Regions from separate parts of the Shewanella sp. SP1S1-7 genome, predicted to be linked through region 2. Evidence: predicted binding sites of a transcription regulator. Region 2 holds the regulator's gene; each other region holds the start of a gene.
What was found. The regulator sigma-54, encoded in region 2, starts transcription at its own class of promoters, with help from an activator protein. The targets are predictions, from matches to a motif close to GTTGGCACGNNNNTNGNNT.
Positions count from the first base shown of each region.

Region 1: a site for sigma-54 is predicted at 2,129-2,147, ahead of Q4Q49_RS06795 (flagellar hook-length control protein FliK). Genes of this name have one in related genera too.
Region 3: a site for sigma-54 is predicted at 2,404-2,422, ahead of flgB (flagellar basal body rod protein FlgB). Genes of this name have one in related genera too.

Region 1 covers NZ_JAUOEU010000006.1:20,743-24,959, forward strand. The annotation lists gene Q4Q49_RS06795 (flagellar hook-length control protein FliK) at 1-2,036, opposite strand, end outside; gene fliJ (flagellar export protein FliJ) at 2,296-2,742, opposite strand; gene fliI (flagellar protein export ATPase FliI) at 2,772-4,109, opposite strand; gene fliH (flagellar assembly protein FliH) at 4,078-4,217, opposite strand, start outside.
Region 2 covers NZ_JAUOEU010000010.1:126,011-130,227, forward strand. The annotation lists gene lptC (LPS export ABC transporter periplasmic protein LptC) at 1-45, shown strand, start outside; gene lptA (lipopolysaccharide transport periplasmic protein LptA) at 32-586, shown strand; gene lptB (LPS export ABC transporter ATP-binding protein) at 583-1,314, shown strand; gene Q4Q49_RS10515 (RNA polymerase factor sigma-54) at 1,422-2,900, shown strand; gene hpf (ribosome hibernation promoting factor) at 2,929-3,216, shown strand; gene ptsN (PTS IIA-like nitrogen regulatory protein PtsN) at 3,219-3,662, shown strand; gene rapZ (RNase adapter RapZ) at 3,659-4,217, shown strand, end outside.
Region 3 covers NZ_JAUOEU010000006.1:46,652-50,868, forward strand. The annotation lists gene flgE (flagellar hook protein FlgE) at 1-671, opposite strand, end outside; gene flgD (flagellar hook assembly protein FlgD) at 753-1,523, opposite strand; gene flgC (flagellar basal body rod protein FlgC) at 1,548-1,964, opposite strand; gene flgB (flagellar basal body rod protein FlgB) at 1,967-2,371, opposite strand; gene Q4Q49_RS06930 (protein-glutamate O-methyltransferase CheR) at 2,515-3,354, opposite strand; gene Q4Q49_RS06935 (chemotaxis protein CheV) at 3,454-4,217, opposite strand, start outside.

The DNA.
Region 1 (4,217 bases), on a different contig from region 2:
ACATGGCTATCCGCTAATTGCATCCCTTGCTCCTGCAGTAACTCGCGTAATCTTGGCATAGCTTGTTCAACTAAATCACGCGTCTGTGTCTGAGTGACATGGAACTGTACTTGGGTCTGATCGCCATGCACTTGAATTTTTACCAGCATATGTCCAAGCTCAGGGGGATCGAGCCTAATTTCAGCATGTTGAATACCTTGACTCACCATAGTGATCAACTGTTGCTTCATCACAGGTGAAAACCGTTGGATCATCTCTTGCATTTGGTTTTGTTGTTCGACACCTTGGCGTAATGACAACTGAACTTGCATCGTTTCCTGACGATTGACTTGTAGTGGCGTCGATGACTGAGCTAAAGCAGAAAATGACTTAATGTCAGTCGTTGATACCTTGTCTTCATCCCCCATAATGAATGGCTTAGCGTCTCTTTGAGCATCGAGTGTCACACTGTACTTCGCATCCTTTAGCAAAGTACCCGCATCCATTGCTACTTTTGAAACATCAACATTGATCTCGGTATCAGTCATTGCGCTATCCTTCGGATCAACTGCGTTACCTAAGATATTCTGTGTATCCAGTGTTGTAACTATAGGCTGAACTTCTACTTTGCTAACCGCAATATCGACATTAGCATTTCGGCTTACTTGCTGGGGTATCGTAATCTCAACATTGCGAACTGTTGGTTTATTACTCTCTACAGAAACAGTATCAGCATCGACCTCGTCCGTGCTAGAAGTATCAATCAGCTTGGAGCTTGCCAAGTCCAATGTATCAACTATTTCATCAGCGATTAAAGATGTTGCAGACATTTCATTCTTAGTAGTCGATGGCGCTAGGGTTTCAGACCGCAAAGTTTGACTCGCAGGGCTAAACTTCAACATTGATTCATCTACGTCGTCAGAAGTTCGCAGTGCCTCAGAATTAAGATCCAACCTTGCTCCCTGCAGTTCAGCGTTTACACTCGCAACTTGATTCGCATATTTATCAGTTGAAAATGATTTATCGTCTTTAAGTTCAGTCACATCAGCGTCTTTCAATATCACGCTTTCTAAAATTTTTGATGGTGCTGTTTCTGCTGCATTTTCAAGCTCTGATAAGTCTAAACTTTCAGATATTTTACTGTTCGGCGAAATGACTTGTGCCTTGAGAGAGGCGGAATGTGATTCAAGGCTTTTATCCATAGACGACTGTGATTTTAATGCCTCTACCGCCTCATCAAGTAAAACTTTCTTCCCCTGTATTGCTTCAACAGATAATTCGTCGGCTGCGTCTTTGTCAGCCCGTATATTTTCAATTGGCAATGCCTCTACTGATATTTTAGTCGCTAACAATCTTTCTTTGGGTAATACCTCTACTGATACTTTATCCGTAGACACATTATTAGTGCTATCAGTCTCATCTGATGACGCAGTATTTAGTTGAAACTGGTCAGTTAACTTTTTGAGTTCTGAGGAAAATGAAATGTCAGTATCTAACATCTTTTGTAAGCCCGATAGCTCGCCATTTGAGGACTTGCTATTACTTTTCTCAGTTGCCAGGTTAACTTCACTTGACGTTAAAATATCAGCCTTACCTTGCGCTGAGCCTGAGATGTCGACAACTGGAAGCTCAGTGTTCATCGCTTTCATTGATGCTTGTATACCCGTCAACTCAACGGTACTGAGAGCATCGCTTTCCAACAAAGTATCACCAGACTCATTATTGTCCTCTTGGGAAGAGCCAAACGGCAAACTCTCTCCCTCTGATGCCGTTTTCTTCATGTCATTTGCCATACTGATCTGGGCGAAGATAAGATTAACGTCAGCGTCATCCGTTGATATGTCTTTATCTTTTACTTTATCAGTAGAGGCGATCTGCACTTTATCGTCAGTATTCGCGACAGCCTTTTTAGGCGCGGAAATAGAAAATGAGCTAGCGGAGACAGACGCAAGTGTAGATGAAAAGTCTTCATTATTAGACTCTTGGGAAGATGTCTTAGCGGAATTGGCCGCAGAGTTGCCTGTTTTACTCAACAGGATATTGGTCATTTGTTGCATAAGTGCTCCCAAACATCACCCAGCAGAAAAAGAAAATGGCTAGGTAGAAACGTCAATTAAACACTGCGGTTGCAGGGTCATGGACTAAATCAAAGCAAATAAGATGCCAAAACTTCAGTTTTTACTGCGGCATATTGAAAAGAATAAAACTCAGGGAAAAAAGTCGAACAAATGTTCTGCACCATAAGCGGCAACAGAAAACTGAACTCATAGAGGTTAGTGAATGGCAAAGATACCGATCATTTAACGCACCATTACACTAACGCTGATGACGGCGATAAAACTGCTGAGAAGCAAATTCATCGGTCATTTTCTGCTCCCGTTTTTGTTCAACAACTTGGCGCTTCTTCTCTTTACTCGCTAAGAGTAATTCCACAGCCTTACGTTTTTTTTGTTTTTCCAACCAATGCTGTTGTCGATATTCTTTTTGTTTTTCACCGTCGGCTACAACGCGATTTTGCTGAGTAATAGCGTCATCAATCTGACGAATAAAGCGATGAAACTGGTGATAGTGACTGGCACTAATGGCTTGGCCTTGCTGGGATTGCATTTGCTTCATGTATTCTAAGCGATAATTATTCAGCGCACTGAGTTGATTCAGCCGTTTTTGACACTCTAATTGCGCCGACTTTAACAATAATGCCGCTTGTTCTTCGGCATCATTGGCGAGCTTTAACACTAACAACAAGGGATCGGCGTTAGCCATACTAGACCTCGATTAATTCGATGACGCCATTATTTGCACTGTGCGGCAAGTTGCCCGAGCATGACTTGGCTATCGGCAAAACTGAATGCATCACGCATGGTTTGGCGTAAAAAAGCATTCATCGCCGGCTGTAATCGTATCGCATTATCGATTCGAGGATCGCTGCCTTGGGCATAAGCGCCAATGGAAATCAAATCACGATTTTGCTGATACAAGGAATAGGTTTGTTTCACGCGGCGCATCGCTTCCAAGTGTTCATTGGAGATCACCATAGGTGCTACCCGGCTAATAGAGGCTTCAATATCAATGGCGGGATAATGCCCAGAGTCCGCAAGCGAACGTGACAAGACTATGTGACCATCGAGGATCGCCCGCGATGCATCGGCAATGGGATCCTGTTGATCGTCTCCTTCCGTCAACACAGTATAAAATGCCGTAATTGAACCTTGCCCAGGGCCACCGTTGCCGGCGCGCTCAACTAAACGCGGCAGCTTGGCAAACACTGAAGGCGGATAGCCTTTGGTGGCAGGCGGCTCACCCACAGCCAAAGCAATTTCACGCTGCGCTTGGGCGTAGCGCGTTAAACTATCCATTAATAACAAGACGTTATAGCCTAAATCGCGGAAATATTCGGCAATACGAGTCGAGGTTTCACAGGCGCGCAGGCGCATCAGCGGCGAGGTATCTGCAGGCGCGGCAACAACAACAGAGCGCGCTCGACCTTTTTCACCAAGAATCTCTTCAATAAACTCTTTTACTTCACGACCACGCTCGCCCACCAGCCCAACCACAATAATGTCGGCAGTGGTGCCGCGGGTCATCATACCTAAGAGCACACTCTTACCCACACCTGAGCCAGCAAACAAGCCCATACGTTGGCCTTTGCCCACTGTCAGCATGGCATTAATGGCGCGCACACCGACGTCCAGCGGCTCGGTAATAGCACGGCGAGATAATGGATTAATGGCAGCGCTATGTCTTGGCGCTTGTTGATCTGTCTGCAACGCACCTAAACCATCTAAAGGCACACCGTTGCCATCGAGCACGCGTCCTAACAGGGACAAGCCGACATTGAGTCCAGTTTGTTCCCCTAAAGGCACCACCCGGGCACCGGGTAATACTCCACGTAATTCTTCGATAGGCATTAAATACAGGAGTTCGCCATCAAAGCCGACGACTTCTGCAATTAACTCGCCCGCCATGGTTTCGATGGAACATAAGCTGCCCACTGGCGCACGGCAACCGCTCGCCTCTAAGGTTAAGCCAACAACACGCACGAGTTGACCACTGGCCACAGCTCGAAATGGCGGCACTTTTTCCTGATGGTGATTCAGCCTATTCAGCAGTTGGTGTTGGCGATTTTGCATCTGTTCCGGCATCCGATTGGGTATCTAAGTGCTCACCTGTGTTTGAGGTAGATTGCATGTCCTCAGTGTCTTGGTTAACCGTATCGACAGCTTGGTCATCAGGCGTTT
Region 2 (4,217 bases):
GTGAAATTGACCAGTCAGGTAGTAGGAACATATGAAGCAAAATAACGTATTACTTGCCAGCCTAATGCTAATAATGAGCATGAGCGCCTTTGCTAAAGTCGACGACCTAAAGCAGGAAGTTAAAATCAAAGCAGTGAGCCAAACGGCAGATATCAAGAACAACCAGATCATCTTCTTTGGTCCGGTGGAAGTTACCCAAGGCTCGATAAAAATCCAAGCAAATGAACTGCGTGCATTTTCTGCCGAAGGTGAAAATAGCAAAATTTTAGTGGCCACTGGTAACCCAGCAACTTACAGCCAAGTGTTAGACGATGGCCGTCCAGCCTCGGCGAGCGCGAAAGAAATTCGTTACGATATGGCAAGCCGTACCCTGACACTGAAAGGCCAAGCTTCGTTAGATCAAGCAGGTAGCCAAGTGACGGGTAATGTGATCCGCTATAACATCATCCAGCAAAAATTGATTGCAGAAAGCACTGGTAATGGTGACGATCGCGTGATCACTATTATTCAGCCTGAAAGCTATCAAGATGATGCCAAACCAGACGCGCCAGCGGATAGACCTGTGAAAAAGCAGGACTCTAAATGACCCAAATCACCCTAAGAGCACAAAATCTGGCAAAGAGTTATAAGAGTCGCCAAGTGGTTAAAGACGTCAGTCTGACGGTCAAAACCGGTCAAGTCGTTGGCCTACTCGGCCCGAACGGCGCGGGTAAAACTACCACCTTTTACATGGTCGTCGGTCTGGTTAAAAGCGATAAAGGCCACATCTTTATCGACGATGATGATTTAACCGCAGATCCTATGCACCTGCGCGCCCGCAAAGGCATAGGTTACTTGCCGCAGGAAGCCAGTATCTTCCGTAAGCTGACCGTCCATGACAACATCATGGCCGTACTGCAAACGCGCAAAGAATTGAAGAAAGAGCAAAGGGAAGAACAACTCGAGCATCTGCTCGAAGAATTCCACATCACCCACATCCGTGACAGCCAAGGCATGTCATTGTCGGGGGGCGAACGTCGCCGTGTCGAAATTGCACGGGCGTTAGCAGCAAATCCTAAGTTCATTTTGCTCGATGAACCCTTTGCTGGTGTCGATCCGATTTCGGTTATCGACATTAAAAAGATTATCGAACAGCTCAAAAGTCGTGGCCTTGGCGTGTTGATCACAGACCACAATGTCCGTGAGACATTAGATGTGTGTGAACATGCCTATATCGTGAGTCACGGAAACTTGATTGCCGAAGGAACACCCGCAGAGATCTTAGACAATCAGCAAGTTAGGGCTGTGTACTTAGGTGAACAATTCAGGCTATAGTTAATCAAGCGGAGCCAATGCAGGCAATTTATGCCACCATTGGACTCCACTCAAGATGATAACAAGCGACCTCATCCAACAATAATAACGTAGGGATCAGCGGTAACATGAAAGCGTCACTCCAGCTCAAACTGGGTCAACAGTTAACCATGACGCCACAATTACAACAGGCCATCCGTCTGTTGCAACTGTCGTCATTAGAACTGCAGCAAGAGATCCAGCAAGCCTTAGATTCTAATCCCCTTCTCGAGCTGGAAGAGGATCAATTCGACGCCACTAAAGACCCTGTAAACCAAACGCTATCCGATACGGATTTCAGTGAATCTAGCACCCTACCGCCAGAAAAAGACAGCTCCACCATAGACACGGCAGAGTCCTTAACCAAAGAATCCATGCCCGACGAACTCCCCATGGACACCACCTGGGATGAAGTGTTCACCGCCTCTCCCAATTCTGGCCCCGGCGGCAGTCGTGAAGACGATATGCCCTTCCAAGGTGAGACCAGTGAAGGCTTGTATGAACACTTAGAATGGCAAAAAAACCTCACACCGTTTTCTGAAACCGATTTAGCCATTGCCACCGCCATTATTGATGCCATCGACGATCAAGGCTATCTCACCCAAAGCACTGACGAAATCCTCGAAGCCATGGGCAATTCTGAGGTTGAGCTCGACGAAGTCGAAGCCGTACTAAAGCGCATTCAACATTTTGATCCCATTGGTGTTGCCGCCCGCGATTTAAGCGAGTGCCTGTTGATCCAACTGTCGCATTTCGCCGCTGACACGCCCAACCTAGAAAACGCCCGCATGCTGATCAAAGATCATTTAGATCTGATCGCAGCCCGCGATTTTAGATTGTTGATGCGTAAGACTAAATTAAAAGAGGATGAGTTAAGAGACGGCATAGCGCTTATCCAAACCCTCAATCCTCGCCCAGGTTTATTGATTACGCCCAACGATGACGAATACGTCATCCCAGATGTGTCAGTGTCGAAGAAAAATGGCCGCTGGGTGGTTGAGCTGAATCCTGACTGCATGCCAAAAATCAATGTAAACCAACATTATGCCTCGATGGCGCGCAGCACTAAAAGCCAAGCCGATAGCCAATTTATTCGTGGTCATCTGCAAGAGGCTAAATGGTTTATCAAGAGTTTAGAGAGCCGTAATGATACCCTGTTGAAGGTGGCGAACTGTATCGTCCAATATCAGCAAGGTTTCTTTGAATACGGTGAAGAAGCCATGAAACCTATGGTGCTGAACGATATTGCCGAAGCGGTAGAAATGCATGAGTCGACCATCTCAAGGGTGACGACACAGAAATACATGCATACCCCTAAGGGACTTTTTGAACTAAAATACTTCTTCTCTAGCCACGTCGGAACTGACGATGGTGGGGAGTGCTCATCCACAGCAATCAGAGCCTTCATTAAGAAACTGGTTGCAGCGGAAAACCAGAAAAAACCATTAAGCGACAGTAAGATGGCACAGCTTCTGGCAGAACAAGGGATCAACGTAGCCCGCAGAACCATTGCGAAGTACCGAGAGGCTATGCTCATTCCGCCTTCTAATCAGCGTAAAAGTTTATAACCTACAGTGGATATCGGAGGACGTTTCTATGCAAATAAACCTGAGTGGACACCATGTCGAAATTACCGAATCGTTACGCGCATATGTAGAAGAAAAGTTTTCAAAACTTGAACGCCATTTCGAACAGATCAATAATGTGCACGTTGTGCTCAATGTCGAGAAAATGCAACAGATTGCCGAAGCGAGAATAAATCTTATCGGTGGTGAAGTTTTTGCTACTTCAGAGCATGCTGACATGTATGCCGCTATAGACGCCCTGATTGACAAGCTTGATCGTCAGGTTATTAAACACAAAGAGAAGTTAACAAAACACTAATAATGGAACTTTGTACCATACTGCGGCCGGAGTGCACTACCTGCGCCACTCCGGGCAGCAAGAAAAAGGTACTGGAACTCATCAGCGACTTAGTCGCTGCCCAGTACCCGACCCTCTCATCTCAAGAGATATTCGAAAGCCTAGTGGCGCGCGAAAAGATGGGGAGCACAGGTATAGGTAACGGCATCGCCATTCCACATGGTCGACTAGCCGATATAGATCAGCCCATTGCCATACTCATTAAGTGTGAAGAGCCGATAGCATTCGATGCTATCGATAAGCAACCTGTTGATATTTTATTTGCACTACTGGTGCCTGCAGACCAATGTCAGCAGCACTTAAGTACCTTGTCTTGCATGGCCGAAAAGCTGAGCGACAAGCAAATATTAAAGCAATTACGCAAGACGCATGATGAAACGGAACTCTATCAGGTAATCACTGGATGAAACTGGTCATAGTGTCGGGCCGCTCAGGCTCAGGCAAATCTGTCGCCCTAAGGGTACTCGAAGATCTCGGCTATTATTGTGTCGATAACCTTCCCTTGCCCTTAATCGGCACTTTGCTTGAGCAACTCAAAGGCAGTAACGATCTCGTCGCCATCAGTGTCGACGTGCGTAACATGCCTGAGCAGGACAAGGTCTTAGTGAAGCAACTGGCGAGCCTGCCTCCTGATACTGAGTTAACCAGCTTCTTCCTCAATTCCAGCGATAAAATTCTGCTCAAGCGTTACAGCGAGACCCGCCGTTTGCACCCTTTGTCGAAGAGCCAAGTCTCTTTGCAAGAAGCGATAAAACTGGAAGGGAAGCTGCTCGAGCCTATGTCAAAACTGGTCGATCATTACATAGATACGTCGAACCTGAATATCTATGATTTAAGCGACCAAGTCAGACAAATTCTGCTCGGCAGCGTCGATAAAGAGTTAGTGATCAACTTCGAGTCCTTTGGCTTTAAGCACGGTATGCCAACCGAAGCCGACTTTATGTTCGATGTGCGCTTCCTGC
Region 3 (4,217 bases), on a different contig from region 2:
CAATTGCTCTCTCCATTATAAGAGGCATCATTAGGCTTAACAAAATAGGTTGTCATGATATGTGGCTCACCGAGTGAGTCATACATAGTCATTGAGGTAACGTTATTGTATGTCTTAGGGTCTAGAGGATCGAATGCAGCAGGGTCAAGGGTACTTTCCTTAGCATTTAGATTCATTTGTAAACTGACATTTTCAGTTTTTACTGGGCTACCTGCAGTATCAGGGATCTGCACTGGTTTCGCTGTAGTCAAACTTACCGATGTCGAATTACCATCTTTATCCACAGGAAATGTCTGCAAAAAATTACCAGCAGAATCAACCATGTAGTTATTTGAATCGACTTTAAATGCCCCTGCTCGAGTAAATGAATGGTCAAGACTGCCTATTTCAGAAGCAGTGACAAAAAAACCACCACCTTTAATTGCCATATCGAGTGAATTACTTGTCAACTGTAAGCTGCCTTGATGGAATTGCTGGGCGACTTGACTCGTTGCAACACCACCACCGACAGCAGTTTTAGAATTTGAAAAGATAGAATTAGCGTAAACATCCGCAAATTCAGCACGCGACTCTTTAAAGCCAATGGTATTCGCATTCGCAATGTTGTTCGCCGTGGTGTTTAAATCTTTCTGTGCGGCAGAAATGCCACTCAATGCAATGTTAAACGACATAATTCACCTCTACTTTTGACTCTATTCAATTGCGGACAACTAACGCCCAATTCGGATTCTAAAAAATTATCTTGTATAAATTTAAGTTTCAGACACAGCTAACACATCGGTTAACTTGATCCCCATACCGCCTCTCAAGTTGAGAATGGCGCCAGTACTGGCCGTACCAAGAGAGACACTGGTCACATGGGCATAAGTTGAAACAGGCAGTTCTTGGGATTTTCCATCCACTAACCCACTCGCCTTAATCGTATAGTTGCCTGCGGTCACAGGTTTTCCATCTTTATCTAAACCATCCCAGTTCACATCGACGTTACCACCGTCACTGCCATCGACTTTAAAGGTGGTCACAACTTGGCCCTTCTCATCTTCAACACGCACAGTAATCTCTGGAATTTTATTAGGGGTACTGACCACACCTTTCATCGTTGGGCTTTCAGCTGAAATATTGCCAGTATCAGTTGGGATCAACACCTTGCGACCAACGAGTCCCGATGCCTGCAGTGCTTGGCTCGACGTCATAACACTGTTTAAGTTAACGATTTCATCATTTAACTTACTAATACCATCAACTGTCGAAAATGATGCCATCTGCGCAATCATTTGGTCGTTGTCGACGGGCTTAAAAGGGTCCTGCATCGATAACTGTTGGCTTAATAACGAGAAAAAGTCATCTTGAGTTAACTGTTGGCTTTTCGCTTCCGGTACTATCGAATCTTTTGGCAGACGTATGCCATCAAGAAACGGATTACCCGTTGAACTGGTTGATGAGTTGGTCGTCACAGCATTTGACTGACTCTTATTTTGAGCCGTCTGCGTCGATGCTTGGTTAATTTGATTAATGAGGCTCACAGCTTACCTCCTAAGTAACACATGTTATTTACCCATCCCAAGTGTTTGTTGCAGCATAGACTTAGCTGCTTCAGCGACTTGAACATTCATTTGATATGAGCGCGAAGCAGAAATCATATCTGCCATTTCTTCCATGACATTAACATTCGGTTTATAAATAAAACCGTCCGCATCCGCCATCGGATGATCGGGCGAGTATTCTTTTAGTAGTGGTTTATCACTTTCAACAATGCCTTTTACCGCCACACCTTGAGAGGCTTGTTGCTGACTTTGCGCTTTGGCCATTTCAGCTTCGAAAATAGGATGACGGGAACGATAGGTCTTATCTACGCTACTCGAGACGGAATCAGCGTTAGCTATGTTACTCGCAGTGGTGTTCAACCTGACCGATTGAGCCGACATTCCCGAGCCTGCAACATCAAATATGCTAAATAAACTCATGATTAATCCCCTCTCAGCGCTTTCTTCATACCACTAAACTTACTGTCTAAAAAACCTAATGACATTTGATATTCAAGAGCATTTTGCATGAATGCCGATTGTTCCTGTTGGATATCAACGGTATTGCCATCACCGGTATCGGGTTGATTTGGCACGCGGAACTTAACAAATTGCCCCGTCAACTCAGCAAGTCCAAAATGCTTGTCTGTCTCTTGCATTTCAAGACTATTACGCTGCTGTTGTTGGCCACGAGCGGCCTGCATTGCCGCAGAAAAATCAACATCGCGGGCTTTATAATGTGGCGTATCGGCGTTAGCGATATTGCTCGAAATGACTTCAGCTCGCTGCGCTCTAATACCGAGAGTGTACTGATGCACACCCAGTGCATTATCAAAATTGATCGCCATAAAATTGCCTCCTCGTGTTACTCACGGAAACAAAGCAATTCATGTGCCAACATCAGGAGACAATGAAAATAACAATTAGGATAAGCAAGTGATGGGTAAAAAATTACCGACAAATGTCGGTAATTTTCTTTAAAGCTGTAGACTTAAGTCTTTTTCTGGTAATAAATCCCTGGGTTACAACGGACCATATCAAACTCGTCCGTTAAACCAGCTATAGATTCGGAAGCACCAAGAAATAGAATGCCTTTTGGATTAAGAGCGGCAGCGAATTGCCGCAAAATTTTTGCCTTTGCCTCAGGCGCAAAATAAATCAGCACATTGCGGCAAAAAATAATGTCGAACTTACCAAGTAAGCTATAACTTTCAAGCAGATTATGTGCTCTAAAGTTCACTAAACGCTTAACATTATCCTTTAACTTCATATTGCCTGAAGGCAAAGCATCAAAAAACTGACGCTTACGCTCTTCGGATAAACCGCGTGCTAATGCCAAGCTATCGTACTCAGCATTTTTGCAGCGTTCTAACATGGAAGGCGATAAATCCGTAGCTTGAATCGAAGCACTACCAGCAAGCGCACCAGGCTTCTTTTGTTGATACTCAAGAATCGTCATCGCCAGTGAATAGGGTTCTTGCCCAGACGAACACGCGGCCGACCAAATCTTAAGTGGACGACCTAAACGACTATACTCAGGTAACAAAACGTTATGCAATAACTCAAATGGATAACGATCACGGAACCACAGGGTTTCATTGGTCGTCATAGCATCAATCACTTCTGCCCGAAGCGCGCGTTCCGTTGGCTTCATCGAATGCTTAACCACATCGGATAAGGATGGCAGGTTATATTTCCCCATTAAAGGAGCAAGACGACTGCGCACCAGATATTGCTTATTTTCACCCAGTACGATGCCGCTGTGTTGCTCTAAGAACAACCTAAATTGATTATATTCAGCCTCAGCGAGTGATTTATTTGGCACATTCACATCCTAAATCCTATTGCAAGCACCAAAATCAGTGCGAAACCATCATGTTACAAAGTCGAGATTATAGCGTAAAGCATATATAGGTACTAACTACTGAACTTACAAACTTAAGTGCTTATTCACTGCAGCAGCCAGTTCGTCGGGATTAAACTTAGCGATAAAGTCATTGGCCCCCACTTTTTGAACCATTGCCTGATTGAATACTCCACTTAACGACGTATGCAGTACCACTTTAATATGCTTGAGCTTAGGATCATCTCGGATCTCCGCGGTCAGGGTATAACCATCCATCTCAGGCATCTCAATGTCTGAGATAATAAGAGGGATTTCATCGGCAACATTGTCCATTTCTTTGGCGATTTCTTTGAGCTTATCTAATGCTTCTCGGCCATCTTTTGCGGTATCAATTTGTAAGTTCAATGACTCGAGTGAACGAATAATCTGCTTACGCGCCACGGCAGAATCATCGATAACCATAATATGATAATGCTGGGTTCTGTCGAGGGTCAGCTTTTCATTGGCTTCTTCACTGATGGCAGTTTTAACCGGTGAAATCTCATCTAAGATTTTTTCAACGTCGAGAATTTCAACCAATTCACCTTCAATCTCAGTTACAGCCGTCAGATAAGAATAACGACCCGCACCTTGAGGAGGAGGCATAATCGCTTCCCAATTCATGTTGATAATCCGCTCAACCGAACTGACTAAGAAGCCTTGAACGCTGCGGTTATATTCAGAAATAATGATGAAGCAGTTTTCAGTACTCGCTAAAGGTCTACCGCCTGTTGCCGCACTCAAATCAATAACTGAAATAGTCGTACCGCGAATATGCGCGACACCTTTTACAAAAGGATTAAGTTTAG